3 regions of the Thiorhodovibrio litoralis genome follow, and region 1 is predicted to be linked to each of the others. Evidence: predicted binding sites of a transcription regulator. Region 1 holds the regulator's gene; each other region holds the start of a gene.
The links. Region 1 encodes sigma-54, which starts transcription at its own class of promoters, with help from an activator protein. Its sites were predicted from a motif close to TGGCANGNTNCNTGCTT; they were not measured.
Positions count from the first base shown of each region.

Region 1 (6,727 bases):
TCAAGGAACGACTGCGGCTTGAGGACAATGCTTTCGCCTACGTCGGCGACGATGTCGTCGACGTGCCGATTCTCTCGCGGGTCGGGCTCGGCATCGCGGTGGCTGATGCGCATCCGCTGGTGAAAGCACATTGTCACTGGCAAACGGAAAAGGGCGGGGGGCATGGCGCCGCACGAGAGGTGTGCGAATTCATCATGCGCGCTCAAGACACACTCGATCCGATGCTTGCACGCTACCTCCCGCCCCCGCCCCCTCAGGCCGTCTAGGCAACAGCCAGCTGACCACTGATGCTCGCCCATCGCCGCCAACGTTTGCTCGCCTTCGCGGTTGTGCTGCTCGGTTTGCTCGGCGGCTGGTTTGCGCAGCGCACGCGACAGACGGTTGAACCCCCAGACGCGTATCAGAGCGGACAGCCGGATTACATCGTCGATGGTCTTCGCGCGATTGAGCTGAATATCTCCGGACAGCCTGCCCGCCGACTCAACGCCAAGCAGTTGCGTCACTATCCGGAGGACGACAGCACCGAACTCGACCAGCCGCGCATGATCCTGTACAACGACCAGGCGCCACCTTGGCGGATCAGTTCGGACTCTGGTTGGGTTTCGGCCGGGAGCGAGCGCATCCTGCTGAGCGGCGCTGTGCGCGCACAACGCGCAGCCACCTCTGAGACGGATGCCATGGCCTTCGCGACCAGCGAAATCGAGCTTTTTCCAGACGATCGGCTGGCAGAAACTGATCGCTTCGTCGAGCTTGAGCGCGGCCCGGACCGCCTGACAGCTATTGACGGCATGCGCTTCTGGTACAGTGAGCCCATGCACGGCAAGTTTTTCGGGCGGGTGCGCGCAAGAATCGCGACGGACAAGAAATGACCCGCCGAGGCCAGACACTTCGAGGCCAGACACTTCGAGGCCAGACACGCCCAGCCCAATAGCGAAACGCAATTGCGAACGCCAAGTTTGAAAAACAGGCCTATTCCCGCCCCTCACCCAGACAATGCAATCACCGAACCCGGACCCTTCCTGCCATGCGACCCGACAATAATCCAGCTTTCAGACTGTCTCTGATTCTGTTTTGTCTCAATGTACTGACTGTCGCACCGGCGTTCGCACTCGACAGCGATCAGGGCCAGCCGTTGTTCATTGAGGCCGATGCCGTGGAACTCGACGAACAGACCTCCCAAAGCCGCTACATCGGCAGTGTCGAGGTGCAACAGGGGAGCATGCGGATTCTTGCCGACGAGGTTCAGGTCGAACACCGTCAGGATCGCCAGCCGCGCACCATCGTCGCCGTGGGCAACCCGGCGAAATATCGCCAAATGACAGAAGGCGAAACCGAGCCCGTTCTCGGACGCGCCCAGCGGATGGAATACAATGCCGACCGTGACGAGCTCACCTTGATTGACCGCGCGGTACTGACCCAAGGGCAGGATCGCTTCGCCAGCGATCGTATCGTCTACAACCGCAAGACCGAGCGCGTTACCGCCGGCACCAGCGCGCAGGGGCGCGAGCGGGTCAAGATCACCATCACACCAGAAGAGGAATGACCACCGCCTCCCCCGCCAAGTCGGCTGCTGGCTCCAGCTCCCGCCCCCGCTCCGCTCACCTGGCCCTGCAGGCCGAGGGTCTGGCCAAGAGTTATCGTCGGCGCCGGGTCGTTGATGGCGTCAACATCAGCGTCAGCGCTGGCGAGGTGGTGGGACTGCTCGGCCCCAATGGTGCCGGCAAGACAACCAGCTTTTACATGATCGTCGGCCTGGTGGCCGCAGATGGCGGGCGCATCCTGCTCGCCGGCGAGGACGTCAGCCTCGCACCCATGCATGCCCGCGCCCGGCGCGGCCTGAGCTACCTGGCCCAGGAGCCCTCGGTATTTCGCAAGCTGAGCGCCACCGACAACCTGATGGCCGTGCTCGAGACCCGCCCGGAACTCGACGAGCGCCAGCGCCGGCAGCTGTGCGAGGCGCTGCTCGACGAGCTCGGCATCGCGCATATCGCCGAATCCATGGCGCTGAGTCTGTCCGGCGGCGAGCGCCGACGGCTCGAAATCGCCCGCGCCCTGGCGGTCGAGCCGAAGATCATGCTGCTTGACGAACCCTTCGCCGGTGTCGACCCCATCGCCGTGGTCGATATCAAGAAGATCATTACTCATCTGCGCGAGCGCGGCATCGGGGTGCTGGTGACCGACCATAATGTCCGCGAGACGCTCGACATCTGCGATCGCGCATACATCATCAGCGACGGCCAAGTCATCGCCGAGGGCGCGCCCTCCGAGTTGCTTGCCAACACCCAGGTTCGCACGGTTTACCTCGGAGAGCATTTCCGCCTGTAAGCCGACGCTGTTGCGCTGCTAACGTTTCCCACGAACACATTCGCCCCCAGGCCACCACGGTCGTGGCGCTGACAAAAGCCGATCGCGCTCCCCAGCTTGCGTCGAGGCGGAAAAGATCAGCTACAATCAAGAATGCCTATGCAAGTTTCATTCGCTGCGAGAACCCTTCTCTTCATGCCTGATCACGCCGGAGTCTGACCGAAAGCGTCGCGATGAAGCAGACCATTCAACTGCGCCTCGGCCAGCAGCTGACGATGACGCCGCAGCTGCAGCAGGCCATCAAGCTTCTGCAACTCTCCACCCTGGACCTGCAGCAGGAAATCCAGCAGGCGCTTGAATCCAACCTGATGCTCGAGAGCGCTGACGATGATCCGCCAGAGCAAAGCCTCGGCGACCAGGGCACGGGCCTTGAGGACATCTCCGCGCGTGACATTGAACGGCAGATCGAGGACGCCCGCATCGACGACTCCCTGCGCCCTGAGCGCGATGACATGCCGGCCGAGCTGCCGACCGACAGTCAGTGGGCCGATACCTTCGACAGCTACACAGCAAGCGGCAGCGCGCCAAGCAACAACGGCAGCGACGGCAATGACTTCGATCTCTTCGCGCAGCGCTCTCGCCCGCAGACGCTGCACGATCACATCGACTGGCAGCTCAACCTGACCCGTTTCGGGGAACGCGACCGAGCCGTTGCCGAGGCATTGATCGACGCCATCGACGCCGATGGTTATCTGCGTCTCGACCTCGATGAACTGCCAGACATTCTCAACGACCCCGATCTGGAGCGCGACGAGATCGATGCCGTGCTGCATCGTATTCAGTCCTTCGACCCTGCCGGAATCGCCGCGCGCGATCTGCGCGAGTGCCTGATTCTGCAACTGCGTCAGCTCACTGACGTCCAGCCGCAGCGCGACCATGCCCTGGCCATCTGCGAGCACCATTTTGACGCCTTGGCGCGCAACGACCTCGACAGCATGCGACGCAGCACCAAACTTGGCGACGACGACCTCGCCAGGGCACTGAGTCTGATCCGCTCGCTCAACCCGCGCCCCGGCTCCGCCGTGACCGAGGTGCGCCCCGAGTACATTAAGCCAGACGTACTCGTGCGTCGGCGCAACGGCCGTTGGACAGTGGAGCTTAATCCGGACACCACACCGAGAATCCGCGTCAACGAGAGCTACCGCCAGCTCATTCGTCGTGCCGACAAGGCAGCCGACAACCAGTGCATGAAATCCCACCTACAGGAAGCCCAGTGGTTCATCAAAAGCCTGCTCAGCCGCAACGACACCGTGCTGCGCGTCGCGAGCAAAATTGTCGAGCTGCAGCAGGACTTCTTCGACTTCGGCGAAGAAGCCATGCGTCCGTTGGTGTTGCGCGATATCGCCGAGACACTCGAGCTGCACGAATCCACCGTCTCGCGCGTCACCACGCAGAAATACATGCACACACCGAGGGGCACTCTCGAGTTTAAGTATTTTTTCTCAAGCCATGTCAACACGACTTCAGGAGGCGAATGTTCGTCCACCGCCATCAGAGCCTTCATCCGCAAACTGGTCGCTGCCGAGACGCCCAACAAGCCTCTGAGCGACAACAAAATCGCGGATGTTTTATCTGATCAAGGCATCAAGGTGGCGCGGCGGACAGTCGCCAAATACCGCGAAGCCATGGGCATACCGCCCTCAAACGAGCGTAAGCGCCTCGCCTGACCGCCCGGGGATTTCACTAACCGGCATTTTCACTAACCGGAGTTTTCACTAACCGCGATTTTCACTAAGGGCTTCCTTTGTGATGAAATCCCCCAGGGCTGGCGTAGCCGCCATCGTTGCGTTCGATCATCCAGGAGAGACAATCTATGCAAATCAAGCTCACAGGTCATCATATCGACATCACCGAGCCGCTTAAGGACTATGTCGATAATAAATTTTCCCGCCTGGAGCGCCATTTCGACCATGTCATCAACGCGCACGTCATACTGACCGTCGAGAAGCTCCGCCAAAAGGCGGAAGCCACGCTGCTCATCAATGGCGCCAGTGTTTTTGCCGACGCCACGCACGAAGACATGTACGCCGCCATTGACGGACTGATCGACAAACTCGACCGTCAGGTGATCAAATACAAGGAAAAGCGCCAGAGTCATCGCGCGCCGGGAGCCAAAGCCGCCAGTGCCGAACTCGCGGCCACCAGCGAGCCCGCGCCCGGCGAGGACCCGGCGGAGACTTAACCCAAGCCAAGAGACTCATCGCATCACGCACGCAAATCACTCGAGTCTCTAGCTGATTCATACCGGAGCCGGTCATGCCGGCTCCGGTTTTTGTTTCCCACGGGAGAGCCACCAACCATGTTCCCCCCACAACTCATCGTCGAACACCGGGTGCTCGGCGCGGCCAGTATCAGCAGCAAAAAGCGCCTGCTCGAGACCCTGGCTGAACTGCTGGTCGGCGAATTGCCTGAGCTCAGCCGCGAGTCCGTCTTCGACCGCCTGCTCGAGCGCGAGCGCCTCGGCAGCACCGGGCTCGGGCACGGCGTCGCCCTGCCGCACGCGCGGGTGGCGGAAGTGACGGACGCCATTGGCGCCTTCGTCCAAATGCGCGAGCCGGTTCCCTTCGATGCCATTGACGACCAGCCGGTCGACCTGGCCTTCGCGCTGCTGGTCCCCGAGACGGCCAACGAAATGCATCTGCAGCTGCTGGCCGACCTTGCCGCGCTATTCAACCAGGACCAGCTGCGACAGAAGCTGCGCGACGCTGAGGGGCCCGACGCGCTGCTGGCGCTTCTGACTGAAGCGGCCCCCGCAGAAGCTGCGCCAAGCAGCTCTCCGGCCAACTCTCCAGCCAGCTCTCCGACCAGTTCTCTGCCCAGCTCGCCGCCAGACGGGTCCCCACGGCGTTCCTGAGACCAGCGTGAAGCCGATCGACTCCCTGCAGAGTCTCGTCGACAGTCTGAGCGAACCGCTCAAACTGCAATGGTTGTTCGAGCCGCCGAAGCAGCGGATTCCGCTGCAAACCCCACCTGAGGGTCCGCGCCAGCGCCTGGTTGGCTCGATGAACTGCATCCGCCCCAACCGGGTGCAGGTTGTTGGTCAGGCCGAATTCGCGTACCTGCGCGATCTCCACCCCCACGCCCGCGGCGATATGCTGACGCGGGTTTTCACCGCCAGCCCAGTGGCGGTAATCTTTGCCGACGCGCTTGAGCCCGATGCGCAATTCCGCGCCCGCGCCGAGCAGGAGGGCACGCCCCTGCTGGGATCGAGCCTCAACGATCAGGACATTGTCGAGCACCTCCAGCATGTCCTCACCCACACCTTTGCCGAACGCACCACCTTGCACGGGGTTTTTCTCGAGGTTCTCGGCATGGGCGTGCTGCTGGTCGGCGACCCTGGCATCGGCAAAAGCGAACTCGCGCTCGAGTTGATCGCCCGCGGTCATCGCCTGATCGCCGACGATGCACCCGAGTTCGCACGCATCGCGCCCGAGGTCATCGAGGGGCGCTGCCCGCCGTTGCTGCGCGATTTTCTTGAAGTTCGCGGCCTTGGTGTCTTGAACATCCGCGCCATGTTTGGCGAAAGTTCGGTGCGCGAAAAAAACCACCTAAACCTGGTCATCAGCATGCGGTTTTTTGACAACAGCGAGCTGGCCTGCATCGACCGGCTGCGCGGCAGTTTATCCACACGGAACATTCTCGGCATCGCGGTGCCAGAGATAACCATCCCGGTAGCTCCGGGACGCAATCTTGCCGTCCTGCTTGAAACAGCCGTGCGCAGCCAGATTCTGCGCACCCGCGGCTACGACGCCGGATCGGACCTGGCCGAACGTCAGGCCGGATTGCTGGCGGCGGAGGTGCCCGCCTGGGAGACCGAGCATCGCCTCCATGAGCCATGGACCTGACCCAATCGACCAAGCTATCGAAGCGGCTGCGGATATGGACTTCATCATCGTAAGCGGACTTTCAGGCGCCGGCAAAAGCGTCGCCTTGAATACGCTGGAAGACATCGGCTACAACTGCATCGACAATCTGCCACTGTTCCTGTTGCGGGAGCTCGCGCTGGGGCTGCGCCAGAGCGATCGGGCGCTGTGCCCGGACTGCGTTGGCACCGCCGTCGGCATCGACGCGCGCAGCCATTCGGACGACCTGTCCCAACTCCCCGCGGTACTGATGTCGCTGAGCGAGCAAGGCATCCTTCCCCAAGTCATGTTCCTTGAGGCCCAGACCGAGCGGCTGATGACCCGCTTCAGCGAAACGCGGCGCAAGCATCCGCTCACCGGCGACGCGCGCTCGCTGGCCGAAGCCATCGACTACGAGCGCGAGTTGCTCGAGCCCCTGCGCCAGGTGGCCGATGCCCACATCGACACCACCCACACCAACATCCATGAGCTGCGCGACCTGGTGCGCGGCTGTCTCGGCG
Region 1 is NZ_CP121473.1:4,705,826-4,712,552, forward strand. Features, by position in the region: gene kdsC (3-deoxy-manno-octulosonate-8-phosphatase KdsC) at 1-266, shown strand, start outside; gene lptC (LPS export ABC transporter periplasmic protein LptC) at 288-869, shown strand; gene lptA (lipopolysaccharide transport periplasmic protein LptA) at 1,025-1,543, shown strand; gene lptB (LPS export ABC transporter ATP-binding protein) at 1,540-2,325, shown strand; gene Thiosp_RS21470 (RNA polymerase factor sigma-54) at 2,538-4,031, shown strand; gene hpf (ribosome hibernation-promoting factor, HPF/YfiA family) at 4,178-4,546, shown strand; gene Thiosp_RS21480 (PTS sugar transporter subunit IIA) at 4,664-5,218, shown strand; gene hprK (HPr(Ser) kinase/phosphatase) at 5,226-6,209, shown strand; gene rapZ (RNase adapter RapZ) at 6,244-6,727, shown strand, end outside.

Region 2 (6,727 bases), 1.2 Mb from region 1:
ACGCGAAAGCCGAGATGGCGAAGTCACGGGTGAACACCTGATCGTAATTCAAGGCGGCCGTCTCCGCATCCTGGGCCGCCACGGTCCCCACGGCTTGGCTCTGGAAGGTCACCACCGAGGATTCAAGCAGTTGCCAGGCCTGTCGGACGCTCTTTGCTTGCATGGCGCGGTCTCCTGGGTGGTGGCTTGGGTCTTGAGTGACCGCGAATCACACGCTGGCGCGTGCCGGCGGGGCCATGAACTCCGGACCAACTGGGTCTTGAATGCGAGTTGCGAGTATCCGCTCGATCTCGGCCAGATCGGCCTCGCTGAGCGTCCAGCCAAAGACCTCGTCGACGGCGGACAGCTGCCCGGGATGCCGCGCGCCTCACGCAACTAACCTGGCAACCGCCGGGTCGCGCCTTGACGCCATGCATTGGTTGGCGCGTGGGCCGGGTCGGGCCGGGCCACCGCCATTCGGCGGCGATCACAGTCGCGGGATTATTCGCCGCGACGCCAGGCGTTGAAAACCAGGGTGCGTGAGCCCTGCTCCGGAATGGAGACGGGACGCTCGAAGGTGCGCTCATCGGCGCTGGCGATCACCCGATACTCGCCGGCGGGCAATTTTGCCAGGAACCAGGGCCCTGGCGAAGGCGCCGAAAGCACCGGGTCACCGCCCGGATCGGTGATGGTCACCGCCACATCGCCCAGGTAATGCCCATTGACGCGGGCAAACTCCAGCTTGAGGTTGTACTCCTGACCGAAATGTTTGCTCAGCTGCTCTCGCTCATGGGTGCCAATGCCACCGCTCACCCAGGCATGCCCCTGGTATTGCCCCTGGGTGAAATAGTTTGGGTCGAACTGGGGCAATGAGCTGGCCGGAGCCAAGTGGGACAAGCTGATTAGGGTTGCGATGGTGAGGATTTTCGGTGTGAGTCTTGTCATGGTGATCTCCTGGGAAGTGTTTCGATAGAGCAGGGAACGCGGTGCGAATGGCAGATAGAGACCATTCGTGTGGTTACCCTTAGGCGAACCGAAAGCAGTTTCGACCGCTTGCCTTTGCCTGATAGAGCCTGTCATCCGCGCGCTTGATGGCTGATTCGAAGGTGTCTTGCGGTTCGAGGGCGGCGATACCCTGGCTGACGCTGATGGTTAAGCGATCCAGAAAACGCCGCTGCGCCAGGCATGCCTGGAGGCGCGCCGCGAGGGTTTTGGCCGTCTCTAGATCGGCGTCGACCACGAAGGCAAGAAACTCTTCTCCACCCCATCGGCAGATCAGGTCGGACGAGCGGAAGTTGGACGTCAGTTCATCCGCGAGCTGCCTCAGGGTACTGTCGCCGGCATCATGGCCAAGGGTGTCATTGATGGTCTTGAAGTGGTCCACATCGATCATGATGAAGGAGGCATGGCGATCTTTGCAGACAGCCTCTTTTAGCTTGGCCTTGACGACGGCCGTGAAGCTGCGTCGATTCATTAGGCCGGTCAGCGGGTCAGTCATGGCCAAGCGTTCCATGTTTTGCGCGCTCTCGCGGTTGCGGTGGTAGGCCAACGCGAGAAACAGGGAAATCGTGGCGACCAAGATGTTGCCGATGAGATAGGCGAGGATCTTTGTCCGCCATGCGGCCAGAACATCATCCAAGGCGTAGCCAACGGCGACCACGAATGGAAGGTTGCGCGTTCGCTGAATGCTCCATAAGCGCTCAATCTTGTCGACCGGTGAAACCCGCCTGAACAACACGGAGTCGCCGCCGCTGTGCAAAAACCTGGCCAGCCTGTCATCCTCGACGCGCTCACCGATCTTATTGGACTGCGGTTTTCGCGCTAATAAGATCCGATTTGCATCCATGATGCTGATGGTGATGGCGGGATTGCTTAGGTTATTCAGCCAGCGCTGAAAAAAGGAGAGATTCAGCGCGGCCAAGGCAAAGCCAGCGACTTCATTGTCATCGACCACAAGAGGGTAGGTCGACGAGACATTCATCTCCCCGGTGCTGGAGATGAAAAATTCGCTGAGCTTCAGCTGTTTGATCGGGGTTTCCATCACCGCGCCGCAATAGGCACGCTGAAGCTCCGCGCTGCTGTCGCCAATAATGTCTTGAATTGATCCATACTGGATTACACAGTCAGTGTCAAATAGCCCAAGAAAAATGATATCCTCATGATGCGAGGCCATCTGAATCAGTCTGTCATTGATGCGCGCATTCTCATCGGCGGTGCGTGCGGCGGAGAGAATGTTGTGCCCATCGAACCCGTAGAGTGCGATTTTTAAAACCGCTTCGATCCCGGAGAAGGATTCGGAGATCCACTCGGAAACCAGGTAGCCCGACATCTCGGCCTCGGTAAAGGCCACGTCAAAGGCGGTGCGGTAGGAGCGAGCCAACTCAAAGAGACTGACGGACACCACCGTTGCGATGAAACAAGCGACGGCCAGCCATATCCGGATTTGCTGTGTGTTCATGTCGTTGAAATGCAAGCCCCTGAACGCAATCGCTCAGTCATCATCGCGCTGGGGATTTAATTCGACCAGCTCGCCCCAAGCACTCATCTCGGCATGAAATTCTATCGGGCGGCAACAGACCGGGCAATCCTCGATGTAGCGATGACTGTCCAGGCCATCGACCTCGGTGGCAATGGTTTCGCCGCAATACGGACATTGGACGAGGGTTTGTTCAAGCATGATCAATGCACCGGCGGATCGGTCTCCGGAATCTGCTCGACCGGCGTGATTGGTTCTTTGGGGCGCTTGGGGCCGGCTTTGCGGCCAACCCCAAGCGCGGTTGGAGAGTTTCCCGAGCCATCCCTGGCGCAAGCGACGCCGATCAGCTCATGTCGTCGACTTGCTTCGTGGCTTCTTCCTTGGTGATGCCGTAGGCCTCTTGCAGGCTGCCGACGAGCTTGTCGCGCTCACCAGCGATCCGGGCGAGGTCATCGTCTGTGAGCTTGGCCCAGCGCACCTTCAGCTCGCCCTTGGCTTGGTCCCAATTTCCGCGGATCTGTTCCCAGTTCATCGTTTTCTCCCGACCAGTTACGACCGGTCTTTTGGTATGCACATGTATGTGACTTCGAATGTGTATGGCGAAGGGTTATTGCTCGGAATCGAACGCATCAACGGTGTCGTCCCAAGCATTGGCCAGCGCCTGGTAGGCCTTTGAGAAGCCTTCCTTGATCTCGTCCCAGGCGCTGTCGGAACTGGTTTTCATGCTGCCGTACCATTCGGCGACCTGGGTGCGCTGCTGGCGCAGGGCCTTCATGCTGGCCTGGGTCTTTTCACGGGCGGCCTCGCTCATGCTGTCCCAATTGTCGTCAAGGCGAGTCTGCATGGCATCGATGCGCTCGTCGGCCGCATCGAGCGCATCCTTGCTGGCCGCGACGGCCTCGTCGCGCTGATCGGCGCCGTACGCCTTGAGCTGTGTGAGTAATTCTTGGGTGTGCTGCTTGATCTCCTCGGCCGATGGGGTCTGGGTGTCAGACGTCGTTGCCTCATCGGTGGTTGCGGCCTGGCCCATCGCGGGCAGCGTGAAGAGCGCGAGGAAAAGTGTAGCGTTCATGCGGGGAGTCAGTTTCATAGGGCGTTCCTCTTGGTTGTGTTGAAGTGATCAGCAATGGTGATGTTTCGCTAACATGGGCATTGGCCCTTTAAGATGGTCGCTATGCCTTGATGCGCTTCATCTCGAACAGGGTTATGCAAACCCAATGCCAATCGCTCAGAGTTCAATCATAGCCCTGCGCGCAGAGCGGGGACCGACTGATCGCTGACGGTCGCACGGAGACGATTCGCGAGCTGGAGGAGCGGCGTGCCGGTGACGACCGCAGCCACGCCGAGGCGGTCGACCAGCAACGCCGCATTGCCGGCGCCGAGCGCAAGGGCGCGGAGCAAGAGGGGGCGGAAACACCATAGGATGGTTTCCAAGCTCTTCAGGCCGCCGCAAGGCTCCGCTGATTGCGGGTTATATGCACCATTGGCGGTGTATTTGAGCCGCTTGCACCCGGTCGATGAGGCAGGCGGACGATCACCTCGCCCTTGGCAAGCCTTGGCGAAATGGCCCGCGCGCGCCGGAAGCGTCGGATGGGAGGGGTTCTGGCATCGGCTTTGCTCTGAAATGCCTAAGCCGCTGGTCGGGCGCGGAGTTCCGCGAGCGGACTGCAATAGCTGTCTGAGGTATCAATATGCGTTTGTTGAAATCCTTTTTTGTGATTGGCCTTTCGCTCGGCGTCATCATCGTGCTGGCGCTACTGGGGCTGGCGGCCAGGGACTTCCTGGTCGACCTCTGGTGGTTCGAGTCGCTCGGGTATGAAGGCTATTTCTGGCAGCGCCAGCTGTATCGCTATCTGGTTTTCACGGTCGCGGCGGGATTCTTTTTCATCCTGTTTTTCGCCAATTTCTGGATTGGCGGCAAGTATCTCGGGGCGCCGGGCCGTGGGGACGGCGCCGCCGCCGAGGCCAAGGATGGGCGCTCATTGCGCCAGGTTCAACAGCGCTTTCATGCGCGCTCGCTGGCACTCTATCTGCCGTTGGCGCTGATGCTGGCGGTGGTGGTTGCGCTGCCGCTGCTTCTAAATTGGGAAGATGCTTTGTTGTTCCTGTCCGCGCCCGAGGCCGGCATCAGCGATCCGGTTCTGGGCCACGACATCAGTTTCTACCTGTTCGCGCTGCCTCTCTACCGGCTGCTCTACGGCGAGCTTTTGGTGGCGTTCATCCTGGTGTTGCTGGGTCTTGGTTTGCTCTACTGGCGCGAGCATCGGGCGATGCCACGGGGGCGAGGGCACTGGCGGCGCGGCGCGCGCTTGCACCTGAGCCTGATCCTGGCGCTGCTGATTCTGATGGGGGCCCTCTATTGCCTCGGCGATGCCTACATGCTCCTCTACACGGACAACCATCTGCCGCTGTTTCACGGACCGGGCTACGAGGAAATAACGGTCACCCTGCCGCTGATCGCGACATCGGCAGTGCTGGTGCTCGCGACCGGCGCCGTTTTGCTGTACCTGCTCAACACCGGCAAAGGCGCGCGTGTACTTGCGGGCATGGCGGTTTTGTTGCTCGCGGTCATCGGGTTGCGCCATACGCCTTTCCTGACCGATTCGGTGGGGCGTTATCTGGTGGAGCCCGCCGAGATGACGCGTGAAGCGCCCTATATCGAAAACAACATTCAGGCCACATTGGCTGGCTATCGCCTGCAAGATGTCGAGACGCGCGATTACCCCATTAATGAGAAGGGATGGGAGAAAATCACTCCAGACATCAAGCTAAGCCTGCAAAGCATTCCCATCTGGGACGAGGAAAAGCTCCTGTCCGTCTACCGGGAGTTGCAGGAAATTCGTCCTTATTACGCATTTGGCAAGGTGAATGTGGGTCGCTATGAGATCGAGGACGTCTATCAACAGGTCTTCCTTGCCGGGCGCCAGATCCACCTCGACAAACTTGAGGAGGGACGCAGGACTTGGGTCAACCGCTGGCTTCGCTATACCCATGGCTATGGTCTGGTGATGACTCCGGCCGCGCAGGCGGCCGATAACCCGATTGAGTGGTTAATCCAGGGCATTCCCCCAAGCTCCACCGCAGGTCTGCCCATCGATGAGGCCGCGATCTATTACGGCACTGGCGATCCGCATCCGGTCATCGCGCCAAATGCGAGTCATGAACTCGACTACGCCTCGCGCGATGAGGTCGAGCTGACCGACTACGCCGGAACCGGCGGGGTGCCGATCAGCAGCCTCTTCCGTAAGTTGGTTTTCGCGCTCTACTTCGGGGAACGCAATATCTTCTATACCACCCAGATGACCGACGACAGCCGGTTGCTGTTTCGGCGCGACATCCGCGAGCGCATCAAGACGCTGACGCCGGACCTGATGCTGGGCCCGTCCCCCTATCTCGTGCTCGCCAACGGTCGCCTGTACTGGATACAGGATGCCATGACGACTTCGAAGTGGTATCCCTACTCGAAGCCGTATGCGGGCCATGTCGAGCACTTCGAGCGGCCCTTCAATTATATTCGTGACTCCATCAAGGTTGTGGTGGACGCCTACAACGGCAGTGTCGACTACTATCTGGCCGACCGGAAAGACCCGATTGCCGCCGCGCACGCGCGGATCTACCCCGGACTGTTCAAGCCGTTCGAGGAGATGCCGCAAGCGCTCAAGGAGCATGTGCGCTATCCCAAGAGCCTGTTCGATGTGCAAATGGACATCTACACGCGCTATCACCAGACCGACCCGGAGACCTTCTACAACCAGGAGGACGCCTGGGATTTGCCGCCCAATCAGTCGCGCGAGAGCATCGAACGCATGCGCTCCTATTATCTGACGCTCAATCTGATCGATTCCGATCACTTTGAGTACAGTCTGTTCGCGCCCATGACCCCGCAGGGGCAACCGAGCATGCGCGCACTCGCGGTCGCGGGAAACGATGGTGAAAGCTACGGGCGGATCATCGTCTACAACTTTCCGAAAGGCACCCTGGTCTATGGGCCCGAGCAGGTGAATGCCTTCATCAAGCAGGACCCGCACCTTTCTCAGGAGCTGACGCTGTGGAATCAGCAAGGCTTGAAGGCGACCCGCGGCCGTCTGATCGCGGTGCCGGTCGAGGGTGTTCTGACCTACATCCAAGGAATCTTTCTGCAGACGACCTCGGAGTCACCATTGCCGCAGCTGGCGGGAATCATTGCCAGTCAGGGTCCCCTGGTGGTCATGGCCTCCTCGATTGAGGAGGGGCTCCAGTCGTTGCACCAGTTGATCCTGGAAACCCACCAGA
Region 2 is NZ_CP121473.1:3,505,304-3,512,030, reverse strand. Features, by position in the region: gene Thiosp_RS15715 (glycoside hydrolase 100 family protein) at 1-163, opposite strand, end outside; gene Thiosp_RS15710 (hypothetical protein) at 481-924, opposite strand; gene Thiosp_RS15705 (sensor domain-containing diguanylate cyclase) at 1,004-2,437, opposite strand; gene Thiosp_RS15700 (CPXCG motif-containing cysteine-rich protein) at 2,471-2,656, opposite strand; gene Thiosp_RS15695 (CsbD family protein) at 2,799-2,987, opposite strand; gene Thiosp_RS15690 (sll1863 family stress response protein) at 3,063-3,545, opposite strand; gene Thiosp_RS15685 (UPF0182 family protein) at 4,147-6,727, shown strand, end outside.
Region 2: Thiosp_RS15685 (UPF0182 family protein) is a predicted target of sigma-54. The motif match lies at 4,059-4,075, and genes of this name have one in related genera.

Region 3 (6,727 bases), 1.1 Mb from region 1:
GAGCAGGTTCTCGCACACCCCCGCCCGAGTGCTGAAAGGGCGGTGGCGAACGGGCGAGACGTGGGGATGCCACAGAGCGCGTCAGGCCTGGGTCAGGGTGCGACCGAGCACGGTGCCGGACTGCGAATGCCCTTGTGCCGAATAGGTATTGCCGTTGTCATCCTCGCCGCGGATTAACTTCAGCGCGGTGGCGACGCGCTGACGACCGCGCTCGATCGCCTGGGCATTGGTGCGGTTCATCAGCTCGCAACTGGCCGCGAGTTCGCGCAGCCGCTTCCAGCCGACGGTGGCGGTTTCGTGCTCTGCCGCTGTCGGCTCGCCATCCTTAAGAAAAGCGTCCATGCCGTCGGCGGTGAACGTGTGACCGGCGGCCTCGACAATCTGCTGCAAGCCCGCAGTGGCTTGTTCAATTTGCTCAAGCACCCGTTGCTTATTTTCCACCAAGGCCTGCAGATGCTCAGGGTCACGGCCATCGAGCGTGGCGGTTTCCTCAAGCAGCAGCTTCTCGAGCTGGCCCGCGAGATCGATCGAGTGATCGAGTGCATGCAGAAAGTTGTGATGCTGTGACATGCTAACGTCCATGGTGCGTCATCCCCGGAGGATGAAGCTGCTGTTTCACGTATAGGCTCACTTTGAAGGCTTGCCGCGGATAATCAACCCTTGTTAATCGAGCAACCCCTCGAGTTCAATCAGTTTGTCCGCCAGGCGCCGGTTGTCGATCGGATAGCGCCCCTCGGCAATGGCGTCGCGAATTTCCTGCACCCGGTCGGCGTCGAAAGGCGCGGTGGCTGCGTCGGCCTGCGCGGCGCTGAGCGCGCGCGCAAGGGCTGTCAGCTCAAGCGACTCGCCCTGGTTTGCAGCGGAGCTTGCAGCAGCAGATGTGCCCGCCGCTTTGCCGGCAGCACCGCTTTTGCCAGCGGATCGCGGGGAGCCCTTAGACCCGACTCGCTCCGCGCGACCTTTATTCGCTCCCAGGTTTTTGATGTCCATCGGTCATCTTGCTGTCAAAATTCGCTAGCGGCCTTAACCGAATCTTAGCCTAACGGCGAAGGCAACGGGAAATGAAAACCCATGGAATTGCGTCAACATCATCGTGCCACCCCGCTTCAACGCGATGCAACCAGCGGGTTAGAGCGGAATCCTGACCACGCCAGGGGATTCGATGACACCTTCGACAACCCGCTCGCTTGAGTTGTTGCGCACCCGGATGCGATCCCCCGCGCCGCCGTCCTCCAGCGCCTCGCCGCTCATGCTGACGCGTATGCCGCCGCCCTCGGAGAGCAGGCGCACGAGTTGACCGCGCTCAACCCAGAGCGGCGTTTTCAGGTGGGAATCGGTGATGATGTCACCGGGGCGTAGCGAGCGGCGTACCTGCATGCCGACGGTATCGGTCAGATCATCGTAGTAGCCGCCCAACAAGGCACCGGTCTCGCGCTGCTCGAGTTTGACGTCCGTGGGCATGACCATGCTGCTGCGGTTCAGCGGGCCGGCGGCCACCACGACCGCGCCAAAGCGCTCGACGCGGGCGGATACGAACAACGACCAGCGCACCGGCCCCTGACATTGGATCTTCACACTGGTGTTACCCGTTTTGCGCGCACCCGGTGCCAGACTGGCTTGAAGGTCATGCTCGCAAAGCTTAAGGCGCAGCCGCGGGTCGACCGGGTCGACGGAGACCTTGACCTTCGCACCGCCATCGCCGCCCGCCACATGATGAAGAAAGGTCTTGGCCGCGCGCTGGATATTGGTAACCGGCTCGATCTCTTCAGTGGCGGCCAAGCCGGCCGCGTTTGCCTGCGCGATGATTCCCACTTGGCCGCTGATTCCTTGGACCAGGAAAAGGGCGCTGAAGCATAGCAAGGGCGCACTGATCAGCCAGCGCCAGTTGGGCGCCAGACGCTGGCGCCTCGGTTGCGGGGTTCTGAGGTTGATAGTTTGCATCTCTTGCTCCGTCTTGCCTATGGGCGATGAGGCGATTTCGGCTCCTGTTCGTTGCGCAGGAGAATGCAAGACCGAGGCCATTTTTACCGACCGCGCCGGCGCGAGCAGTAGTCGCGGTTGCAGCGACCAGCCAGCGGACCAAAAACCGCCGATGGCTTAAGCCATGTTGCCGCTTTTAGGCTATCATCCAATGAGTGGCACCCATGCGATCGGGGCCAAGGGTCTGGAGGTTTAATGAGTCAATTTATTGACGATGTCGACCAACGCACGCAGATGGTCGGGCAGAACCGAATGGAGCTTTTGCTGTTCCATCTCGGTGGCACCCAAACCTTCGGCATCAATGTGTTTAAGGTGCGCGAGGTCATCGCCAAGCCACGACTGCGCCAGCTGCCGGGCTCGGCGGCTATTGTTTGCGGGGTCGCCAACATCCGCGGCAAGACGGTGTCGATCATCGATCTGGCCAGCGCCATCGGCTTCGGCGCCCAGACAATTTCGCCAAATCAGGACGCCAAGGTCATTGTCACCGAGTTCAATCGTTCGGTGCAGGGCTTCTGGGTCTCGAATGTGGACCGGATCGTGAATGTCAGTTGGGAAAAGGTCAAGCCCCCGCCGCGCGGCACCGAGCACGAGAGCTTTCTGGTGGCGGTCACGGAGATCGACAACCGCTGGGTTGAAATCATCGATGTTGAACGGGTATTCGTGCAAGTCAACCCACTTGCACGCGAGGTTTCAACGGAGTTCAAAGAGCAGGCGCGTGCGGTCGCGGGCGATGGCGCACAACGCGTACTGGTGGTGGATGATTCGATGGTAGCGCGCAGACAGATCGAGCGCAGCGTGTCGGATCTCGGCTTTGCAGTCGAGGCGCGTTCCGACGGACTCCAGGCGCTGGAGTACCTTGAGACACTTGAGCAGACCCAACCCGCGCACGAGCAGATCGCGCTAGTGATTTCCGACATTGAAATGCCACGCATGGACGGCTACACGCTGACGCGCAAGATCCGCGAAAGCCCGCATTTGCGACACTTGAATGTGATCTTGCATTCCTCGTTGAGCGGTCAGTTCAATGCCGATCTGGTAAAACGTGCTGGCGCGGATCATTTTCTGCCAAAATTCGATCCTGACGAGCTTGCCGCCGCCATCTTGAAATATACTCGCCAGCAGCTAACGCATGAGGCTTGAAGTAGCGACCCCTTGAAGCACCCGGAAAGACTCCGATGCGTGCCGGACCACCTTGCCAGATCAACTTGCCAGATAATTGCGCCATGTTACCGTGATTGACCCGCAGGACTACACTGAATTTTCTCGCTTTTTGAGCGAATGCTGCGGGCTGGTGCTCGGCTCAAACCGCCAGTACCTGGTCTCCAGCCGCCTGTCGCGCCTGCTCGAGGAGTTCTCTTTCGCCAGCGTCGAGGAGCTGCTGCGAGCGTTGCGCAGCTCGGCCCAGCCCAAGCTCAAGTCGCGCGTCATCGATGCCATGACCACCAACGAAACCTCCTGGTTTCGCGACGGTTACCCGTTCGAGATGCTGCACCACATCATCCTGCCGGACCTTGCTGCTTCCAAGCGCTCCATCCGCGTCTGGTCAGCCGCCGCTTCCACCGGGCAGGAGGCTTTTAGCATTGCCATGGTGCTGAGCGAGTATGCCAGCGCCAATCCGATGAAAGCGCCAAGCGCCAGCATTGTGGGTACCGACTTGTCTGAGTCGGCGCTAGCCGAGGCCCGCACTGGCATCTACGACGGCCTGAGCATCGTGCGCGGCCTGAGTGAGGAGCGCCGCAAGCGTTTTTTCGACACCGTCGAGAACGGCCACAAGATCAAGCCGGAGCTCCAGCGCCAGGTGCGCTTTCAGAAGCTCAACCTGCTCGACTCCTACGCCACGCTCGGCAAGTTCGACATTGTCTTCTGCCGCAATGTGCTGATCTACTTCTCCGCCGAAACCAAGAGTCGAGTTTTTGACGGTATCGCCCGGCAGATGGACCCGGGCGGCTATCTCTTCATTGGCGCTTCCGAGTCTGTCTCCCCCTACACCAAAGCCTTCGAACTCGAGCGCACCCCGCGCGGCTCGGTCCTGCGCCGGGTCTGATCGCCTCATCCCCTAATCGCGCCCGCGCGCGATTGCCCATCGATTTCCTCCTGCTTGCTCCGCCCTACTTCGGCTGGCACGGGCATTGCTTGTTCATGACCAAGACATTGGGTCAGCCATGCAGGACAAGCCATGAGCCTCTCTCTCGACAAAGCACTAGGCATTTCGCCGCAAGCCCTTCTGGTCAGGGCGGACCGCACCGAGTTGTTGGCGTCAAACCTCGCCAACGCCGAAACCCCCAACTACAAGGCGCGCGACGTCGACTTTCGCGACGCGCTCTCACAGGCAGCCGGACGCGGCAATAGCTTGCCGCTCAAGCGCACCAACGACCGCCACTTGCCGCCTGACACCGCCGGAGCCGTCGACATGCCGCCGGAGCGACTCTATCGCGTCCCCGCGCAACCGGCGCTGGATGGCAATACCGTCGATCCGCAACTCGAGCACGCCGCCTTTGCCGAGAATGCCATGCAGTTTCAAAGCAGCGTCGAATTCCTCAACCGCAAGGTCTCGGGTCTGAAATCCGCCCTGCAATCCGGAGGCAGCTGATGAGCAACTTTTTTAGCATCTTTAATACCTCGGGTTCGGCGCTGACTGCCCAGTCGGTGCGACTCAATACCGTGGCATCCAACCTGGCCAACTCCAGCGTAGGCGCTCCTACCCCTGAAGAAACCTATCAACCCAAGGAAGTGCTGTTCCAGACGGTGCTTGATCGTAACAACCCGGAGCGAGCAGATACGCCAGTGCGGGTCGCAGGAATCGTCGACAGACCAGACGAGCCCATCATCACCTATGAGCCACATCACCCACAGGCAAACGAGGAGGGCTATGTCTTCCGTCCCGCGGTCAACGTGGTCCAGGAAATGGCCAACATGATGTCCGCCTCACGCAGCTTCGAGGCCAATGTCGAAGTCATGAATACCACACGTCAGTTGCTGCAGCGCACCCTGCAGATTGGCGGACAGCAATAAGGAATCCGCACAATGTCAGATTTTTCTACTGAGACCTTGCAGTCACTTGGCCTCGCACCGACTCCCCAGGTCAATACTGAACAGCGCGGTGAATTAGGCCAAGAAGATTTCCTGAAACTACTGACCGTCCAACTTTCTACTCAGGACCCAATGAAGCCCGTCGAGAACACGGACTTTATCGGTCAAATGGCACAGTTTTCGACGTTAACCGGCATTGAAAGTTTGACACAGTCTTTCGAAACCCTGTCGCAGTCCTTGAGTCAGGGTCAGGCACTCCAAGCGGCGACTCTCGTAGGCCATGAAGTCTTAATCCCGGCTGAGTTTAGCCAACTCGACGAAGGCGAAACAATTTCCGGGGCCATTGACCTTCAAACCGCTGCAACATCTGCCTCGATAGAGATTTTGGATGCTAGTGGAGCGGCGGTTCGCACGTTAGAGCTTGAAAATACCGGCGCGGGTTTGCAGCAGTTCGAGTGGGACGGTCTTCTGAGTGATGGCACCCCCGCAACACCGGGTGTCTATCAATTCCGCGCAAACGTGGTTGGAAATGAGGGTACCGAAGCGGTGGAAACATTTCTGAACAAGCGGGTAGAGACCGTCGCTATCGGTGAGGACGGAACTCTGGAGCTTAGCGTGCCAGGCATGGAATCGATCGGCTTCTCAGACGTCAGGCGTATTAGCTAAGCTCAGTAAGATTTGAAAAACGGGAGTTAACTCATGAGTGCTTTTAATGTTGGTCTTAGCGGTTTGTTCGCAGCGAGTAAAGACCTTGACGTAACCGGGAACAATATTGCCAATGTAGGGACCACGGGGTTTAAATACTCGCGCGCAGAGTTTGGCGACCTCTTTGCCACTACAACCACCGGGCTTTCCAATACGGCGGCAGGTCAGGGTGTTCGCGTTCTTGATGTGGCGCAGCAACACTCACAGGGAACCATTCAGTTTACGGATAATGCGCTAGACCTTGCAATTAGTGGAAATGGCTATTTTGTGGTAGAGGATAAAATAAACGGGAGCCTCGAATACACTCGAAATGGTGAGCTCAAGGTCGATCGCGAAGGCTTTATCATCAATAATAATGGTCAATATCTGCAAGGCTTTGAGCCAGCAGAGCCGAACAATCTTGATACCATCTTTGCAACTGGTGAATTAACTGATCTGCAACTTCAGACGGGTAATGCAGAACCCAGTGCCACCAAAGAGGTCGACGTGGTGGTTAACCTACCATCGGATGCCGAGCCTCCGCTACTAGACTGGACGGCCCAGGATAACGATGGCTGGCCAGACCCAGGTGAGCCAGGCAGTCCTACTAGACCTGACCCAGATACTTACAACTACTCCACCGCTGTTACAGTCTATGATTCCTTGGGCACCCCAAGAACGCTGACCCTGTATTTTGTGAAGCCTCGTGATGGCGACGACAACCCAATCCCTTTGGAATGGGATGTTTACATGGGAATGGAGATTGAAGGTGACGACGGTCGGATGTATATGCAAAGTGCAAACGGTGGCGACCCGACAGGCCCTGGCAATGAGGTAGAAGCAGCAAGACTCGTTTTTACACCTGAGGGTTATTTGGAAATGCCGAGTCCTCAACCGCAGCCCCTGGATAATGACGCTTTCGTTTGGGCTTTGGCATTTCCTGATGGCGAACCGTTTGGTAATGGAGCCAACCAATTTAGCCCAGATGCGGCTAATGTAACCACTATCAATTTTGGTGCAACCTCTCCGGAAA
Region 3 is NZ_CP121473.1:331,861-338,587, reverse strand. Features, by position in the region: gene Thiosp_RS01590 (flagella synthesis protein FlgN) at 82-570, opposite strand; gene flgM (flagellar biosynthesis anti-sigma factor FlgM) at 664-990, opposite strand; gene flgA (flagellar basal body P-ring formation chaperone FlgA) at 1,129-1,941, opposite strand; gene Thiosp_RS01575 (chemotaxis protein) at 2,176-3,120, shown strand; gene Thiosp_RS01570 (CheR family methyltransferase) at 3,212-4,024, shown strand; gene flgB (flagellar basal body rod protein FlgB) at 4,157-4,570, shown strand; gene flgC (flagellar basal body rod protein FlgC) at 4,570-4,992, shown strand; gene Thiosp_RS01555 (flagellar hook assembly protein FlgD) at 5,005-5,676, shown strand; gene flgE (flagellar hook protein FlgE) at 5,710-6,727, shown strand, end outside.
Region 3: flgB (flagellar basal body rod protein FlgB) is a predicted target of sigma-54. The motif match lies at 4,099-4,115, and genes of this name have one in related genera.